Regions from separate parts of the Nonomuraea sp. NPDC050540 genome, predicted to be linked through region 2. Evidence: riboswitches for the same ligand, from Rfam matches in the RefSeq annotation. Region 2 holds a riboswitch; the other holds the start of a gene.
What was found. Region 2 has a riboswitch for glycine ahead of gcvP (aminomethyl-transferring glycine dehydrogenase). Riboswitches for the same ligand answer to the same signal wherever they lie in the genome.

Region 1 (7,766 bases), on a different contig from region 2:
CGCCTGGGCGCCCAGTCCGGCGAGCCGACCTGCACCGCCCCGACCGACGACTTCTCACTCGCGCTCGACCCGGCCGCCGGCCAGACCGACCCGGGCGACAGCGTGACCACCACGGTCAGGACCACGGTGACCAGCGGCAACGCCCAGCAGATCACGCTGCGCGTCGGCACGCTGCCCAGTGGTGTGACGGCCCAGTTCAACCCGGCCACGATCACCGCCGGCCAGACCTCGACGCTGACCCTGTCGACCTCGGCGGGCAGCCCCGTGGGCGGCCACGCCGTACAGGTGACCGCTGACGGCACGGCCGTCGACAAGAACGCCACCTACAACCTCACGATCGGGCAGGTCCAGGACGACTTCTCGTTCGCGGTCAGCCCGGCGTCCGGCTCGACTCAGCCGGGCGGCTCCGCCCAGACCACCATCAACACCACGGTGACCAGCGGCTCCGCTCAGCAGGTCGCGCTGTCGGCCTCCGGTCAGCCCTCGGGCGTGACGGTGACCTTCAGCCCGGCCACCGTCACCGCCGGCCAGAGCTCGCAGGTGACCGTCGCCACGACCTCCGGTGTCGCGGCAGGGTCCTACCCGATCACGCTCACCGGCACCGGCACCAGTGGCAGCAAGACGGCCACCTACACGCTGACCGTGGGGAGCACCGGCACCGAATGGGCGCCGTACACCTCCTACACGATCGGCCAGGTCGTCACCTACCAGGGCGCCAGCTACCGCTGCCGGCAGAGCCACACCAGCCTGCCCGGCTGGGAGCCGCCGAACGTGCTCGCACTCTGGCAGCCGCTGTGAAGAAACTCCTAGTGTCAGGGCTGGTCACCGTCGTGGTGGCCGCCCTGGCCCCCCTCGCCGGCGCCACGAGCGCTCAGGCTGTCGCGCCGCCCAACATCCCGGTCGCGAACGTGACAGCCCACCTCAGCCAGCTCCAGTCGATCGCCTCGGCCAACGGCGGTAACCGGGCCTCGGGACGGCCCGGGTACAACGCCTCGGTCAACTACATCAAGGGCAAGCTGGACGCGGCCGGATACACCACCCGGATCCAGACCTTCAGCGGCGGCAGCAACCTCATCGCCGACTGGCCGGGCGGCCCGACCAACCAGACCATCATGCTCGGCGCCCACCTGGACAGCGTCGCCGCCGGTCCGGGGATCAACGACAACGGCTCGGGCTCCTCGGCCCTGCTGGAGATCGCCCTGACCCTGGCCAGCCAGCGGCCGACGGTGACCAAGCACGTCCGGTTCGGCTGGTGGGGTGCCGAGGAGCAGGGACTGATCGGCTCCCGGTACTACGTGCAGAACGGGGGTGCGGCGGGCGTCGAGGCGTACCTCAACTTCGACATGACCGGCTCGCCCAACCCCGGCTACTTCGTCTATGACGACGACGTGGCCCTGCAGCGGCTGTTCAACGACTACTACACCTCGATCGGCGTGCAGACCGAGCCGGAGCGCATCGGCGACGGACGCAGCGACCACGCCTCGTTCAAGAACGCCGGCGTACGCGTCGGCGGCGTCTTCACCGGGGCGAGCGAACGCAAGACGGCCGCCCAGGCCGCCAAGTGGGGCGGTCAGGCCAACCAGTCGTTCGACCGCTGCTACCACTCGGCCTGCGACACCTATCCGTCCAACATCAACACGACCGCGCTCGACCGTAACGCCGACGCGGCCGCACACGCGCTGTGGACCCTGGCCGTCGGCCAGTCACAGCAAAACGACTACTCCATGGCGGTGAGCCCGGCCTCGGCAACCCTCCAGCCCGGCCAGTCGGCGACGACGACGCTCACCACGACGGTCACCTCCGGCCAGACGCAGTTGGTCAGCCTCTCCGCCGGCGGCGTCCCGGCCGGGGTGACCGTCTCCTTCAACCCGCAGACGATCTCGGCGGGCCAGTCCTCGACGGTCACGGTCGCGGCGTCAGCGGCGGCGGCGAACGGTAGCTACCAGATCGCCCTCAACGGTGACGGCGCCGACAGCGACCGTTCGACCGCCTTCAACCTGACGATCGGGCAGGTCCAGAACGACTACTCGTTCTCGGTCAGCCCGGCGTCCGCCTCTGTCCAGCCCGGCGGCAGCGCGAGCGCCACCGTCAACACCCAGGTCACCTCCGGCCAGGCCCAGCAGATCGCGCTGACGGCCTCCGGAGCGCCCCAGGGCGTGACGGTGAGCTTCAGCCCGGCCACCATCTCGGCTGGCCAGACCTCCGCGGTGTCGATCGCGACGACGTCCTCGGTCGCCGCCGGCACCTATCCGATCACGCTCAACGGCGACGGCACCAGCACGGACCGCTCGGCCACGTTCACCCTGACCGTGGGCAGCACCGGCAACGAATGGGCGCCGTACACCTCCTACACGGCCGGCACGACCGTGAGCTACCAGGGCACCAACTACCGGTGCCTGCAGAGCCACACGAGCCTGCCCGGCTGGGAGCCGCCCGGCACACCCGCGCTCTGGCAGCGCCTCTAGAGGAGCATGTACGGCCGGCGTCCCGCCAGGCGCCGGTCGTACAGACGTGGCCGGGAACCGCTGGGGTGTGCCAGGTTCCCGGCCACACCCCGTGGCCGGCCGTTCATCCGGGGGGACGGCCGGCCGCGCTATGCGTTGCATCACACGCCCCGCAAAGTCCCGAAATATCCCGTTAAACACGGGGCAAGCAACACGCAGGGCCCCTGAACCTCTCGGCAAACACTGATCACCTCGCACACCAAGCTCGGCCCGATCCGGACATATCCCCCATAGGCTCGCCACCGTTGTCCGGATCCGATCCCCCTCAGGAGGGAGCCCGAGCTTTTGTCCAGCGACCTGGTGATCATCGCCGCGCTCGTCGCCGTCTCGATCGTGCTGGCCCGATTTCTCAGCACGAGGTGGAGGCTGCCACCCCTGCCGTTCCTGGTCCTGCTCGGCATGCTCGTGGGAATCCTGCCCTGGGTGCCGGTCGTGTCGATGGACCCGTACGTCGTGCTGACCGTCCTCATCCCGCCCCTGCTCTACCACCACGCCACCACGCGCAGCGCGCCCCGCGAGTCACGTGACGCCTGGCGGCCGATCATGCTCCTCGGCGTCGGGCTCACCCTCGCCACCGCCGGCGCCGTCACCCTCGTGGCCCATCTTCTGCTCCCCGGCCTGCCGTGGGGCGCCGCGCTGACCGTCGGCGCCGCCTTCGCGCCCACCCAGGCACTCGTCCTCGACCGGCTCGGCGCGCCGGAGCGCGTGCTCACCGTGCTGCGAGGCGAGAGCCTGATCAACGAGGGCGTCGCGGTCGTGCTGCTCGCCATCGGGCTTGAGCAGCTCAAACGCCCCGAGACCGTCTCCGTGGCCGCGCTGCAACTGGCCGCGGCGATCGCCGGCGGCGCGCTCGCGGGCCTCGCGCTCGGCTGGGTCGTCGTGCAGTTGCGCCGCCGGCTGGCCGACTCGGGGACGCTGATCGTGCTCTCGCTGGCCACGCCGTTCGTCGCCGAGATCAGCGCGAGCAAGCTCGGGCTGTCCGGCCCGCTCGCCGTCACCGCCGCCGGCTTCTACGTCGGGGCGCGCGGCCGCCTCTTCCACACCCCCGCGCGGGCCACCGAGCGGATCACCTGGCAGGTGCTGACGTTCCTGCTCGGCGGGACGCTCGCGGTCCTGCTCGGCCTCCAACTGCGCGATCTGGGCGGCTCACACTCCGGGCTGCCGATCACGACGGTCCTGCTGGTCACCGCGGCACTGCTGGGCGCGACTTCGCTGGTACGGCTGGCGTTCGCGCTGGCCGTCGACCGGCGCAGCGTCCGGGCCCTCACGCTGGGCGGCACCCGCGGGGCCTCGACGCTGGCCATCGCGCTGGCCATGCCCGCGCTGCCCGCCCAGGACGCGTTGATCTTCGCCGCCGCCTCGGTGGTGCTGGTCAGCGGGTTCGCCCTGCTCACGTGCCGCGCCGCCGTACCGGAGAGTGGGGGTGTCGCGGCGCCCGAGGAGGAGGCGCGGGCGCGGCAGGCGGCGGCCGCGGCGGCGATGCGCAGGCTCGACCAGATCTCCCACCGTCTCGACACCGGCACGCTGTGGGCGCAGCGGCAGTTGCTCGCGGTCGAGGCGAACGCCGGCGCCCCCCACGAGCTGCGCGACGAGCTCGCCAGGGCGCAGCGCGAGACGCTCGGCCAGATGTACACCGAAGGCCGCATCGGCGCCACAACCCTGCACAAGCTCACGGAAGAGATCGATTGGCGCGATCCACACGCGACAACACCCCCGTGACGGCACTAGGCTGGTTGGAGACACCGGTGAACCCGTGCGGGAGAGCGTTCTGACAATCCGGTCAGAGCCCCTGAAGGAGCAAGCCCTCCCCGCGAACCTCTCAAGGCAAAGGACCGCTCGGGCGAGGTGCCTCTGGAAAGCAGGCCTCCGGGCCTCGCCGAAGGTGAAAGTCCGGCAAAACCCGGGCGAAGCTCTCAGGCATCGATGACAGAGGGGGAGGATGCTGGCATCCGACCCTGCCCTGAGGTGCGAAGACCAATGTCCCGACCGACACCGCTGCGAGACGTTCACGAGAGTCTCGGCGCGACGCTGACCGACTTCGCCGGCTGGCTGATGCCGCTGCGCTACGGCAGCGAGTCCGCCGAGCACAACGCCGTGCGCACCGCCGCCGGACTGTTCGACCTCTCGCACATGGGCGAGATCTTCCTGACCGGTCCCCAGGCGGGCGAGGCACTCGACTACGCGCTCGTCGGCCACCTCTCGGCGCTGGCGCCCGGACGGGCCCGCTACACGATGATCGTCGGGGAGGACGGCGGGGTCCTGGACGACCTGATCGTCTACCGGCTCGCCGACGAACAGTTCATGGTCGTGGCCAACGCCTCCAACTACCTCCTCGTGGCCCGCGAGCTGACCGCGCGCGCCGCCGAGTTCGACGCCGTCGTGGACGACCAGTCCGAGCAGTGGGCGCTCGTCGCCGTGCAGGGTCCGCGCGCCCAGGAGATCCTCTCCTCGCTCACCGACGCCGACCTGCCGGGACTCAAGTACTACGCCGGCCTGCCCGGCGTCGTCGCCGGCGCCCAGGCGCTCATCGCCCGCACCGGCTACACCGGCGAGGACGGCTTCGAGCTGTTCATCGCCAACGAGGACGCGGTGCCGTTGTGGCAGGCGCTGGTCAAGGCGGGCGAGCCGTACGGGCTGATTCCGGCGGGACTGTCCTCGCGCGACACGCTGCGCCTCGAAGCCGGCATGCCGCTCTACGGCAACGAGCTGTCCACCGCGCTCACCCCGTTCGACGCGGGCCTGGGCCGAGTGGTGAAATTCGACAAGCCCGGCGACTTCGTCGGCAGGGCGGCGCTGGAGGCGGTCAAGGACGACCCGCCGCGGCGGCGCCTCGTCGGACTGGTCGCGCACGGGCGCCGGGTCCCCCGCCACGGGTACCCGGTGACCAAGGACGGCGCCGTGGTCGGCGAGGTCACCAGCGGGGCCCCTTCCCAGACCCTGGGTAAGCCCATCGCGATGGCCTACGTGGACACTGGTGTCACCGAAGGCGTGGCCGTGGACATCCGGGGCAGCCAGGAGGGCATGGACCTCGTCGCATTGCCCTTCTACAAGCGCAGCGCCCGTTCGTGAATACAAGCGCAGTAACCAGCAGGAGGACGTAAGTGAGCAGCATCCCTGACGAGCTGAGCTACACCAAGGAGCACGAATGGGTGGCCGGTCTCGACGACGGCCGGACCGTGACCGTCGGCATCACGGCCTTCGCGGCCGAGGCCCTGGGTGACGTCGTCTTCGTGCAGCTTCCCGAGGCGGGCTCGAACGTCGAGGCCGGCGACTCCATCGGCGAGGTCGAGTCGACCAAGTCGGTGAGCGAGATCTACGCTCCGGTCGGCGGCGAGGTCACCGAGGTGAACCAGGCCGTCGTGGACGACCCGTCGCTGGTCAACAACGACCCTTACGGCGACGGCTGGATGTTCCGGGTGCGTCTCGAAGGCGACCCGGAGGACCTCCTCTCGGCTGAGGAGTACGGAGCACTCACCTCCGGCGACTCCTGACCAATCGCCGGGGCCCGGCATGGGCCCCGGCACCGCCCTCCCCCCTGTTGCGGAAGGACGCATCAATGGCGATCAGCGTCTTCGACCTTTTCAAGATCGGAATCGGCCCGTCGAGCTCACACACCGGCGGCCCGATGGCAGCCGCGCACAAGTTCGCGCGCGGCCTGCACGAAGACGGCCTCGTCGAGCGGACCGCGCGGGTCGAGGCCATCCTCTACGGCTCCCTCGGCCTGACCGGCAAAGGCCACGGCAGTGACAAGGCCGTGCTCCTCGGCCTGTCCGGCGAGAAGCCCGAACTCGTCGACGTCGACACCGTCGACGAACGCCTCGCCGCCATGCGCGCCGCCGGAACCGTCCGCCTGTACGGCGAGCGCGACATCCCGTTCGTCGTCGGCGAGGACCTGGTCTTCGAACGCAAGATCAGTCTGCCCGAGCACCCCAACGGCATGCGCTTCACCGCCTTCGCCGCCGACGGGGAGAAGCTCCGCGAGAAGGTGTACTTCTCCGTGGGCGGCGGCTTCGTCGTCGACGAGAACGCCACCGGCGCCGACCGCATCAAGCCCGACGACACCGTCGTTCCGTACCCGTTCACCACCGCCGAAGAGCTCCTGAAGCACTGCCACAACACCGGTCTCTCCATCTCCGGCCTCATCCTGGAGAACGAGAAGGCCTTCGGCCGTACCGAACAGGAGATCCGCGACGGCATCCTGAACCTGTGGCGGGTCATGGCCGAGTGTGTGAGCCGCGGGATCAGCAAGGAAGGCATGCTGCCCGGCGGCCTGAAGGTCCGCCGCCGCGCCCACCAGCTCCACCGCCAGTTGTGCAGCGAGTCCCCCGAGAAGGACCCGCTCCAGACGATGGACTGGGTCTCGTTGTTCGCCCTCGCCGTCAACGAGGAGAACGCCGCCGGGGGCCGCATCGTGACCGCCCCCACCAACGGCGCGGCAGGCATCATCCCGGCCGTCCTGACGTACTACACGCGCTTCGTCCCCCAGGCCAACGACGAGGGCGTGGTCCGCTTCATGCTGACAGCGGCCGCGATCGGCGTCCTGTTCAAGGAGAACGCGTCGATCTCGGGCGCCGAGGTGGGCTGCCAGGGCGAGGTGGGCTCGGCCTGCTCCATGGCCGCGGCAGGCCTGACCGAGGTCCTGGGCGGCACTCCCGAGCAGGTGGAGAACGCGGCGGAAATCGGCATCGAGCACAACCTGGGCCTGACGTGTGACCCGATCGGCGGCCTGGTCCAGATCCCGTGCATCGAACGGAACGCGGTGGCCAGCATCAAGGCCATCACCGCCGCCCGCATCGCCCTGCGCGGCGACGGCCGCCACTTCGTCAGCCTGGACAAGGCCATCAAGACGATGCGCGACACGGGCCGGGACATGCTCGACAAGTACAAGGAGACCTCACGCGGCGGCCTGGCCGTCAACGTCATCGAATGCTAAGAGCAAGGTCCTCCCCCATGGGAGCGCTTCGCGCATTGAGGTCGGGCTGTGACAGTGGGGGCGTTGCCCCCACACCCCCGGGGTTAACCGCGCGGTCCTTCCCATGGGAGCGCTTCGCGCATCGGGGATCGGGCTGTGACAGTGGGGCTCCGCCCCACACCCCGGGCGAGGGAGAACCCTCGCGCTCCCCACGTGGCCGACGTCCTGTTGTTGCGCCGGGGTGGATTCCCAGCTCGCGATGAGTTGGCCGCAGAGTGGGGCATTGGCGCCTGACCGACGTATCGCCTGTCCAAAGCGAGCGTGGGAACAGATCGAGGCACAGCCTGAGG
Region 2 (7,766 bases):
CGGCGGGCGAGGGCTTCCGCGTCGACACCACCGACGGTGTACGGCTGGCCGCCGGCGACGGCAGCTGGGCGCTCATCCTCCCGGCCGCCACCGAGCCCGTCACGGACGTCTGGGCCGAGGCCGCCGACGCCGACTCGGCACAGGCGCTCCTGGAACGCTGGGCCCGCATCGTGGAACAGGCCTCGGGAACGTGAGCCGGCCAGGCCACCAGAACGTGGCGTACCGGATCATCGAACGGGATTCCCGGGGGTGACACGCCGGATCTTCGAGTGGATCATTGGACGGGCATCTGGGAGGATGACCTGCCGGATCGCCCGGCAGGCAACAGGAACGTGACAGAAAGGCAGCGCGGCGGCATGGACCTTGAGGCAGACTCGGCGGTAACTTTGTCACCGTCCAAACCTGTCGTCAGGCGTCCGTCTTGACCTTCGTCGCTGATCAGCGTAAGTTGCGGCATTCGCAAACTTGAAGAGCGAAGCGAGGCGCGCCCCGAGCACCGTTGCCGCGACTTCGCGGTAGGAGGCCGAGCCGATCGATGCCGAGCGTCTACTGCACGCAGTGCGGGCACGCCAACCCCGAGGATGCCCGTTTCTGCTCCCGCTGTGGGTCACCGCTGACCAGACCCGAGGTCGCCGGGGACACCACTTCGACCATCTCGGTCGCGGGAATCGAGGCGTACGAGGCGGAGACCGGTGAGTTCATGCTCGCCGAGCGGGCCCTGGTGGAGCAGCTGCCTCCGGGCACCGCGCTGCTCACGGTCACCAGAGGTCCCAACGCCGGCAGCCGCTTCCGGCTCGACAAGGACCTCACCACGACCGGGCGCCACCCCGAGAGCGACATCTTCCTCGACGACATCACGGTCTCGCGCCGGCACGTGGAGTTCTACCGCCACCACGGCGGCCAGTTCTCCGTGCGCGACGTGGGCAGCCTCAACGGCACCTACGTCAACCGCGAGCGCATCGAGGAGGTGCCGCTGCACTCCGGAGACGAGGTGCAGATCGGCAAGTTCCGGCTGGTCTTCCTGATGCGGACCGCCGTCGCGGGATGACCTCTCAGGCGGCCCGCTCGCACATGAGCATCGGGGAGGTGCTCGGCCTGCTGCACGCCGAGTTCCCCGACGTGACGATCTCCAAGATCCGTTTTCTGGAGGGGGAGGGGCTCATCGAGCCCGAGCGCAGCCCGTCCGGCTATCGCAAGTTCACGCATCTGCACGTGGAGCAGCTGCGTTTCATCCTGCGCGAGCAGCGTGATCACTATCTCCCGCTGCGCGTGATCAAGGACAAGATGGCCGAGTCGTTCGGGCGGCCGCACGCCGTACAGGAGACCCCGGAGGTGCGGCTCAGCCGCGCCGAGCTCCTGGAGGCGGCGGGGCTGAGCGAGGAGACGCTCACCGAGCTGGAGGACTACGGCCTGCTGGCCCCCGTCGCGCGCCGCTACGACGAGGACGCGCTCCAGGTGGCGCGCAGCGTCGGCGCCCTGGCCAGGTTCGGCCTGCACGCCCGGCACCTGCGGGCGGTCAAGGCCGCGGCCGAGCGTGAGGCGGGGCTGGTGGAGCAGACCGTCGCGCCCATACTCAAACGCCGCAGACCCGGCGCGATCGGGGAGGCCGACGAGGTGGGCAGGGAGCTGTCCGCACACCTGCTCGATCTGCACGCGGCCCTGCTGCGCGCGGGCGTGCGGAGTGTCCTGGGCCGATGAAGAGGCCACCGGCGCGCCCTCAGGTGTCCGCCGGGTGTTACGTTGAATTGCATAAGAGCGGTCAGGTGTCGGATACGGAGCAGCCCGTGTTGCAGATGGAGGTAGTGGGCGTTCGCGTTGAAATGCCCACAAATCAGCCGATCGTCTTGCTCAAGGAGGCACACGGAGAGCGGTTCCTGCCGATCTGGATTGGGATGACCGAGGCGACCGCCATCGCGCTGGCCCAGGCCGAGGAGCCGCCGCCGCGACCCCTCACGCACGACCTGTTCCGCGACGTGCTCAGCGCGCTCGGCGTCGGCCTGCGCGCGGTCAACATCGTCGCGCTGCGTGACGGCATCTTCTTCGCCGATCTGGTCTTCTCCAACGGCGTCGAAGTGAGCGCCAGGCCGTCCGACTCCATCGCGCTCGCCCTGCGCACCGGTGCCCGGATCTTCGCCAGCGAGGAGGTCGTGCAGGAAGCCGGTGTGATCATCCCTGACGACCAGGAGGACGAGGTGGAGAAGTTCAGGGAGTTCCTTGACACGATCACGCCCGAGGACTTCGGCAGGGCGGGGTAGGTATTTCAGTGCATTTACGCTTCACGACGCGCCGAGCCGGATCGTTGACTGCGCTTGGTCACGGTCCTACGGTGCAAGTGAAACCCGTGGTCGCGCGTTGCGAACCCCCAGATCAGGCCGCGGGATGAGAGAAAGCCGGAGGTCCGCGTGGCGGTCAGCAGCGGCGAGGGAAAGACGGCCGGCCAGGAAGATCCGGTGCGGCGCGAGAGCGCGCGGCAGCGTGCCGGAGAGCAGGGCCTGCTCTTCGACGACGCCCCCGCGACACTTCCGGGTGACATCGGCTACCGGGGCCCGACGGCCTGCTCGGCGGCCGGCATCACCTACAGGCAGCTGGACTACTGGGCCAGAACCGGCCTGGTCGAGCCCACGATAAGGGCCGCCCAGGGCTCCGGCTCGCAGCGCCTGTACAGCTTCCGCGACATCCTGGTGCTCAAGGTCGTCAAGCGGCTGCTGGACACCGGAGTCTCGCTCCAGCAGATCCGCACCGCCGTCCAGCATCTGCGTGATCGAGGCGTGGCCGACCTCGCGCAGATCACGCTCATGAGCGACGGCGTCAGCGTCTACGAGTGCACCTCGGCCGACGAGGTCATCGACCTGTTGCAGGGCGGTCAGGGCGTGTTCGGGATCGCGCTGGGCAAAGTCTGGCGGGAAGTCGAGGGGTCGCTCGCGGAGCTGCCGGGGGAACGAGCCGCGGCCGGTGACGACCCGGCCGACCACCCCGCGGACGAGCTGGCGCAGCGGCGGCGCGCGCGCAAGATCGGATAGCCGAGCGTGCCGGAACGCCTGACGCGGCCCGGCGTAGTAATCTAGGACCCGAAGGCTGACGACCCCGTGCGGGAGAGTCCCCGACCCTGAGTCGGGGCGCCGAAGGAGCAACCCTCCCCGGAATCTCTCAGGCAACCGGTACCGCTCGGGTGAGGCAACTCTGGAAAGCAGGCACGCCAGCCAGGCGCGCCTCACCGACGGTGCAAGCCCCGCCCGCGGGGTGAAGCTCTCAGGTCCCATGACAGAGGGGGAGACCCGGCCACCGCGCCCCGGCGCCGGTCTCCATCGCCTCGGGAGGGCACCCTCATGACCGACCTGACAGCACCTCCGTTCTCCACCCGCCACATCGGGCCCTCGGCCGACGAGCAGCAGCGGATGCTGGAGGCCGTCGGCTTCGAGTCGGTCTCCGACCTGGTGGCGGTGGCGGTACCCGAGGCCATCAGGGCCAAGGACCAGCTGAAGCTGCCCCCGGCGGCCGGCGAGAGCGAGGTCATCGCCGAGCTGCGCGAGCTGGCCGGCCGCAACCGCGTGCTCACCTCGATGATCGGCCTGGGCTACCACGACACGATCACGCCCGCGGTGATCCGCCGCAACCTGCTGGAGAACCCCGGCTGGTACACCGCGTACACGCCCTACCAGCCCGAGATCTCGCAGGGCCGCCTCGAGGCGCTGCTCAACTTCCAGACGGTCGTCTCCGACCTCACCGGCCTCGACGTGGCCGGCGCCTCCCTCCTGGACGAGGGCACGGCCGCCGCCGAGGCGATGACCCTGGCCCGCCGGGCCGGCAAGTCCAAGAGCCACGTCTTCGTCGTCGACGCCGACGCCCTCCCGCAGACCAAGGCCGTGCTGGCCACCCGCGCCGAGCCGCTGGGCATCGAGCTCGTCTCCTCCGACCTCGACGGCGAGCTGCCCGAGTGTTTCGGCGTGCTGGTGCAGTACCCGGGCGCCTCCGGCCGTGTGCGCGACTTCCGCGCGCTGGCCGAGCGCGCGCACGGCGCCGGCGCCCTCGTGGTCGCCGCCGCCGACCTGCTCGCCCTCACGCTCATCGCCGCGCCCGGCGCGCTCGGCGCCGACATCGCGATCGGCTCCTCCCAGCGCTTCGGCGTGCCCTTCGGGTTCGGCGGGCCGCACGCCGCGTACATGTCCGTGCGCGAGGGGTTGCAGCGGCAGATGCCCGGCCGCCTGGTCGGAGTCTCCGTGGACGCCGACGGCGCGCCCGCCTACCGCCTGGCCCTGCAGACCCGCGAGCAGCACATCCGCCGTGAGAAGGCCACCTCCAACATCTGCACCGCCCAGGTGCTGCTGGCCGTCATCGCCGGCATGTACGCGGTCTACCACGGGCCCGAGGGCCTGCGGCGGATCGCCCGCCGTACCCACGCGCACGCCGTGACGCTCGCCGAGGTGCTGCGCGCGGGCCGCGTGGAGGTCGTGCACGGCGAGTTCTTCGACACCGTGACCGCCCGCGTGCCCGGCAGGGCCGCCCGGGTCGTCGCCGAGGCCGCCGCCCGCGGCGTCAACCTCTGGCAGGTCGACGCCGACCACGTCTCGGTCTCCTGCGACGAGAAGACCGAGCTCGCCCACCTGGAGCAGGTCGCCGCCGCCTTCGGCGTCTCCGCCGGGCTCAGCGACCTGGCCGGTGACGACGCGCTGCCCGCCTCGCTCGCCCGCGAGGACGACTACCTGTCCCACCCGGTCTTCCACAGCCACCGCTCCGAGACCGCCATGCTGCGCTACCTGCGCAAGCTGCAGGACAAGGACATCGCCCTCGACCGTTCGATGATCCCGCTGGGCTCGTGCACGATGAAGCTCAACGCGACCACCGAGATGGAGCCGATCACCTGGCCCGAGTTCGCGGCCGTGCACCCCTACGCCCCGGCCGAGCAGACCGAGGGCTACCTGGAGCTGATCGGCACGCTGGAGTCCTGGCTGGCCGAGGTGACCGGCTACGACGCCGTCTCCATCCAGCCCAACGCCGGCTCCCAGGGCGAGTTCGCCGGGCTGCTGGCCATCCGCGCCTACCACCAGGCGGGCGGCGACACGGGCCGCGAGGTCTGCCTCATCCCGTCCTCCGCCCACGGCACCAACGCCGCCAGCGCCGTCATGGCCGGCATGCGCGTCGTCGTGGTCGCCTGCGACGACGAGGGCAACATCGACCTCGCCGACCTCGACGCCAAGATCGCCAAGCACCGCGACACGCTGGCCGCGATCATGGTCACCTACCCGTCCACGCACGGCGTGTACGAGGAGACGATCACCGAGATCTGCGCCAAGGTCCACGAGGCCGGCGGCCAGGTCTACGTCGACGGCGCCAACCTCAACGCCCTCGTCGGCCTGGCCAAGCCGGGCGAGTTCGGCGCCGACGTCTCCCACCTCAACCTGCACAAGACCTTCTGCATCCCGCACGGCGGCGGCGGTCCCGGCGTCGGCCCGGTCGCGGTCCGCGCGCACCTGGCCGCCTACCTGCCCGGTCACGCGCTGCGTCCCGGCTCGCCGGTCGGCGCGGTCTCGGCCGCCCCGTACGGCTCCGCCGGCATCCTGCCCATCTCCTGGGCCTACATCAGGATGATGGGCGGCGAGGGCCTCAAGGCCGCCACCGAGCAGGCCATCCTGTCGGCCAACTACCTGGCCCGCCGCCTGGCCCCGCACTACCCGGTCCTCTACACCGGCCGCGGCGGCCTGGTCGCCCACGAGTGCATCATCGACCTGCGCCAGATCACCAAGGAGACCGGCGTCACCGTCGACGACGTGGCCAAGCGCCTCATCGACTACGGCTTCCACGCGCCCACAATGTCCTTCCCGGTGGCGGGCACGCTGATGATCGAGCCGACCGAGAGTGAGGACCTGGCCGAGCTCGACCGCTTCGCCGACGCCATGGTCGCCATCCGCGGCGAGATCGCCAAGGTGGCCTCGGGCGCCTACGACAAGGACGACAACCCGCTGCGCAACGCCCCGCACACCGCCGAGGCGGCCACCTCCGACACCTGGGCGCACCCCTACACCCGCGCCGAGGCCGCCTACCCGCTCAGCTCGCTGCGCGACGGCAAGTACTGGGTGCCGGTGCGCCGTATCGACCAGGCCTACGGTGACCGCAACCTGGTCTGCGCCTGCCCGCCGCTGGAGGCGTACGAGGACTGAGGTTGACGAAGGCCCCGGGAAGCGCTTTGTGCCTTCCCGGGGCCTTCGACGGTCCGGGCCCGGGAGCCGACGGTAAAGGCTGCCGGGGCAGCGGCATGTCCTCATGACTTTCCTCTTGATCCACGCTCTCATGTGCTTGCTCAGGCCCCGACGGGGCCCGTTTCCAAGCCGTGGAGAAGTGAATGATCCTTCGGGGAAGATCGGTGAAGGCCGCCCTGGCTCTGGCGCTGGCGGTCGGCGCGCAACTCGTCGCCACCCCGCCGTCGAGCGCCGCCTCCGACCCGCGGCAGGAGCTCAGAATCACCCGTTTTCTCGGTGAGCAGCGCCTTCCGCACAAGATGGAGTTCGAGGGCACGGTGGTCGGCGGTCTGTCCGGCATCGACCGCGACCCGCGGACCGGCACCTGGTACTTCATCTCCGACGACCGCTGGCGCTACAACCCCGCCCGCTTCTACACCGGCGCCCTCGACATCGACCGGCGCACCGGCGCGTTCACCGGGGTGCGGCTGACCGGCGCCACCACGCTCCTGCGCCCCGACGGGACCCCCTATCCCGGGTACGGCAAGCCCGGGGACGCCGACCCGGAGACGATCCGCTTCGACCGGTGGAGCCGCAACCTGCTCTGGGGCCACGAGGGCGACCGGCCGGACGCGCACAACCCCGCCATCCCGCTGTCCGGCCTGTTCGTCCGCTGGGCCGGGCGCGACGGGCGTCATCTGGGCGAGCTTCCGCTGCCGGGCAACCTGAAGGTCACCGGCACGACCAGCGGCCCGCGGCGCAACTTCGGGTTCGAGGGGCTGACGTTCGCGCCGACCACGATCGCCGCCATCGTGGAGGGCCCCCGCTATGAGGACGGCGAGCCGCCCACCGTAGAGTCCGGCGCCCCGGCCCGGATCACGGTGTGGGGCCGCGACGGCCGGCTGCGCGGGCAGTACGCCTACCCGATCGACCGTCTGCCCGCCGCCCCGATCCCGCCGGACGGCGTCACCGACAGCGGCGTGTCGGAGATCCTCGCCCTCGACGACCACCGCTACCTCGCGCTGGAGCGCTCCTGGATCGAGGGCGTGGACTACAAGGTCAAGCTCTACGAGATCGACCTGCGCCGGGCCACCGACGTCCAGGCCCGTGACAGCCTGGCGACCGGGCGCCCCTACCGGCCCGTCTCCAAGCGGCTCGTCATGGACCTGGAGAACGTCAGGTCGCCGGTCCAGAACCTGGAGAGCCTGGCGTGGGGGCCGCGCCTGGCCACCGGCGAGTGCACGCTGGTGATCGGCAGCGACGACAACTTCGACCAGCGTGAGGTCACCCAGTTCCTGGCGTTCGGCGCCCGGGGCTGCTGACGTCCGATGCCGGCCGGGACGGTCGTGGTGTATGTCACGGGCCGCCCTGGACGTTCGTCACGGCGGCAGGCAACAAGAGCGTGTCCATCAGGGATAGATGAGGACAGGCCGAGTTGCGAGACGTGATCGCTCCGAGTCGTTAGGCTCGGGGCGATCAACGTTCAGAAGGAGCCTCCTTGACACCCCCAGACGTCGACGCGTCCCCGCTGGAACACGCCAGGAGGCTGGCCGAGGGCGGTGATCTCGATGCGGCGGCGGCCATCCTGTCCGA

Region 1: another riboswitch for glycine. It lies ahead of gcvT (glycine cleavage system aminomethyltransferase GcvT); the one in region 2 lies ahead of gcvP (aminomethyl-transferring glycine dehydrogenase).

Annotation. Positions count from the first base shown of each region.
Region 1 is NZ_JBITHA010000013.1:73,173-80,938, reverse strand. Features, by position in the region: gene ACIBI5_RS36100 (M4 family metallopeptidase) at 1-798, shown strand, start outside; gene ACIBI5_RS36095 (M28 family peptidase) at 795-2,465, shown strand; gene ACIBI5_RS36090 (cation:proton antiporter) at 2,790-4,223, shown strand; glycine riboswitch at 4,251-4,349, shown strand; gene gcvT (glycine cleavage system aminomethyltransferase GcvT) at 4,482-5,573, shown strand; gene gcvH (glycine cleavage system protein GcvH) at 5,606-5,995, shown strand; gene ACIBI5_RS36075 (L-serine ammonia-lyase) at 6,061-7,437, shown strand.
Region 2 is NZ_JBITHA010000017.1:222,190-229,955, forward strand. Features, by position in the region: gene ACIBI5_RS42420 (sugar phosphate nucleotidyltransferase) at 1-194, shown strand, start outside; gene ACIBI5_RS42425 (FHA domain-containing protein) at 536-1,048, shown strand; gene ACIBI5_RS42430 (MerR family transcriptional regulator) at 1,045-1,698, shown strand; gene ACIBI5_RS42435 (bifunctional nuclease family protein) at 1,785-2,255, shown strand; gene ACIBI5_RS42440 (MerR family transcriptional regulator) at 2,403-3,020, shown strand; glycine riboswitch at 3,080-3,174, shown strand; gene gcvP (aminomethyl-transferring glycine dehydrogenase) at 3,327-6,155, shown strand; gene ACIBI5_RS42450 (esterase-like activity of phytase family protein) at 6,338-7,495, shown strand; gene ACIBI5_RS42455 (tetratricopeptide repeat protein) at 7,672-7,766, shown strand, end outside.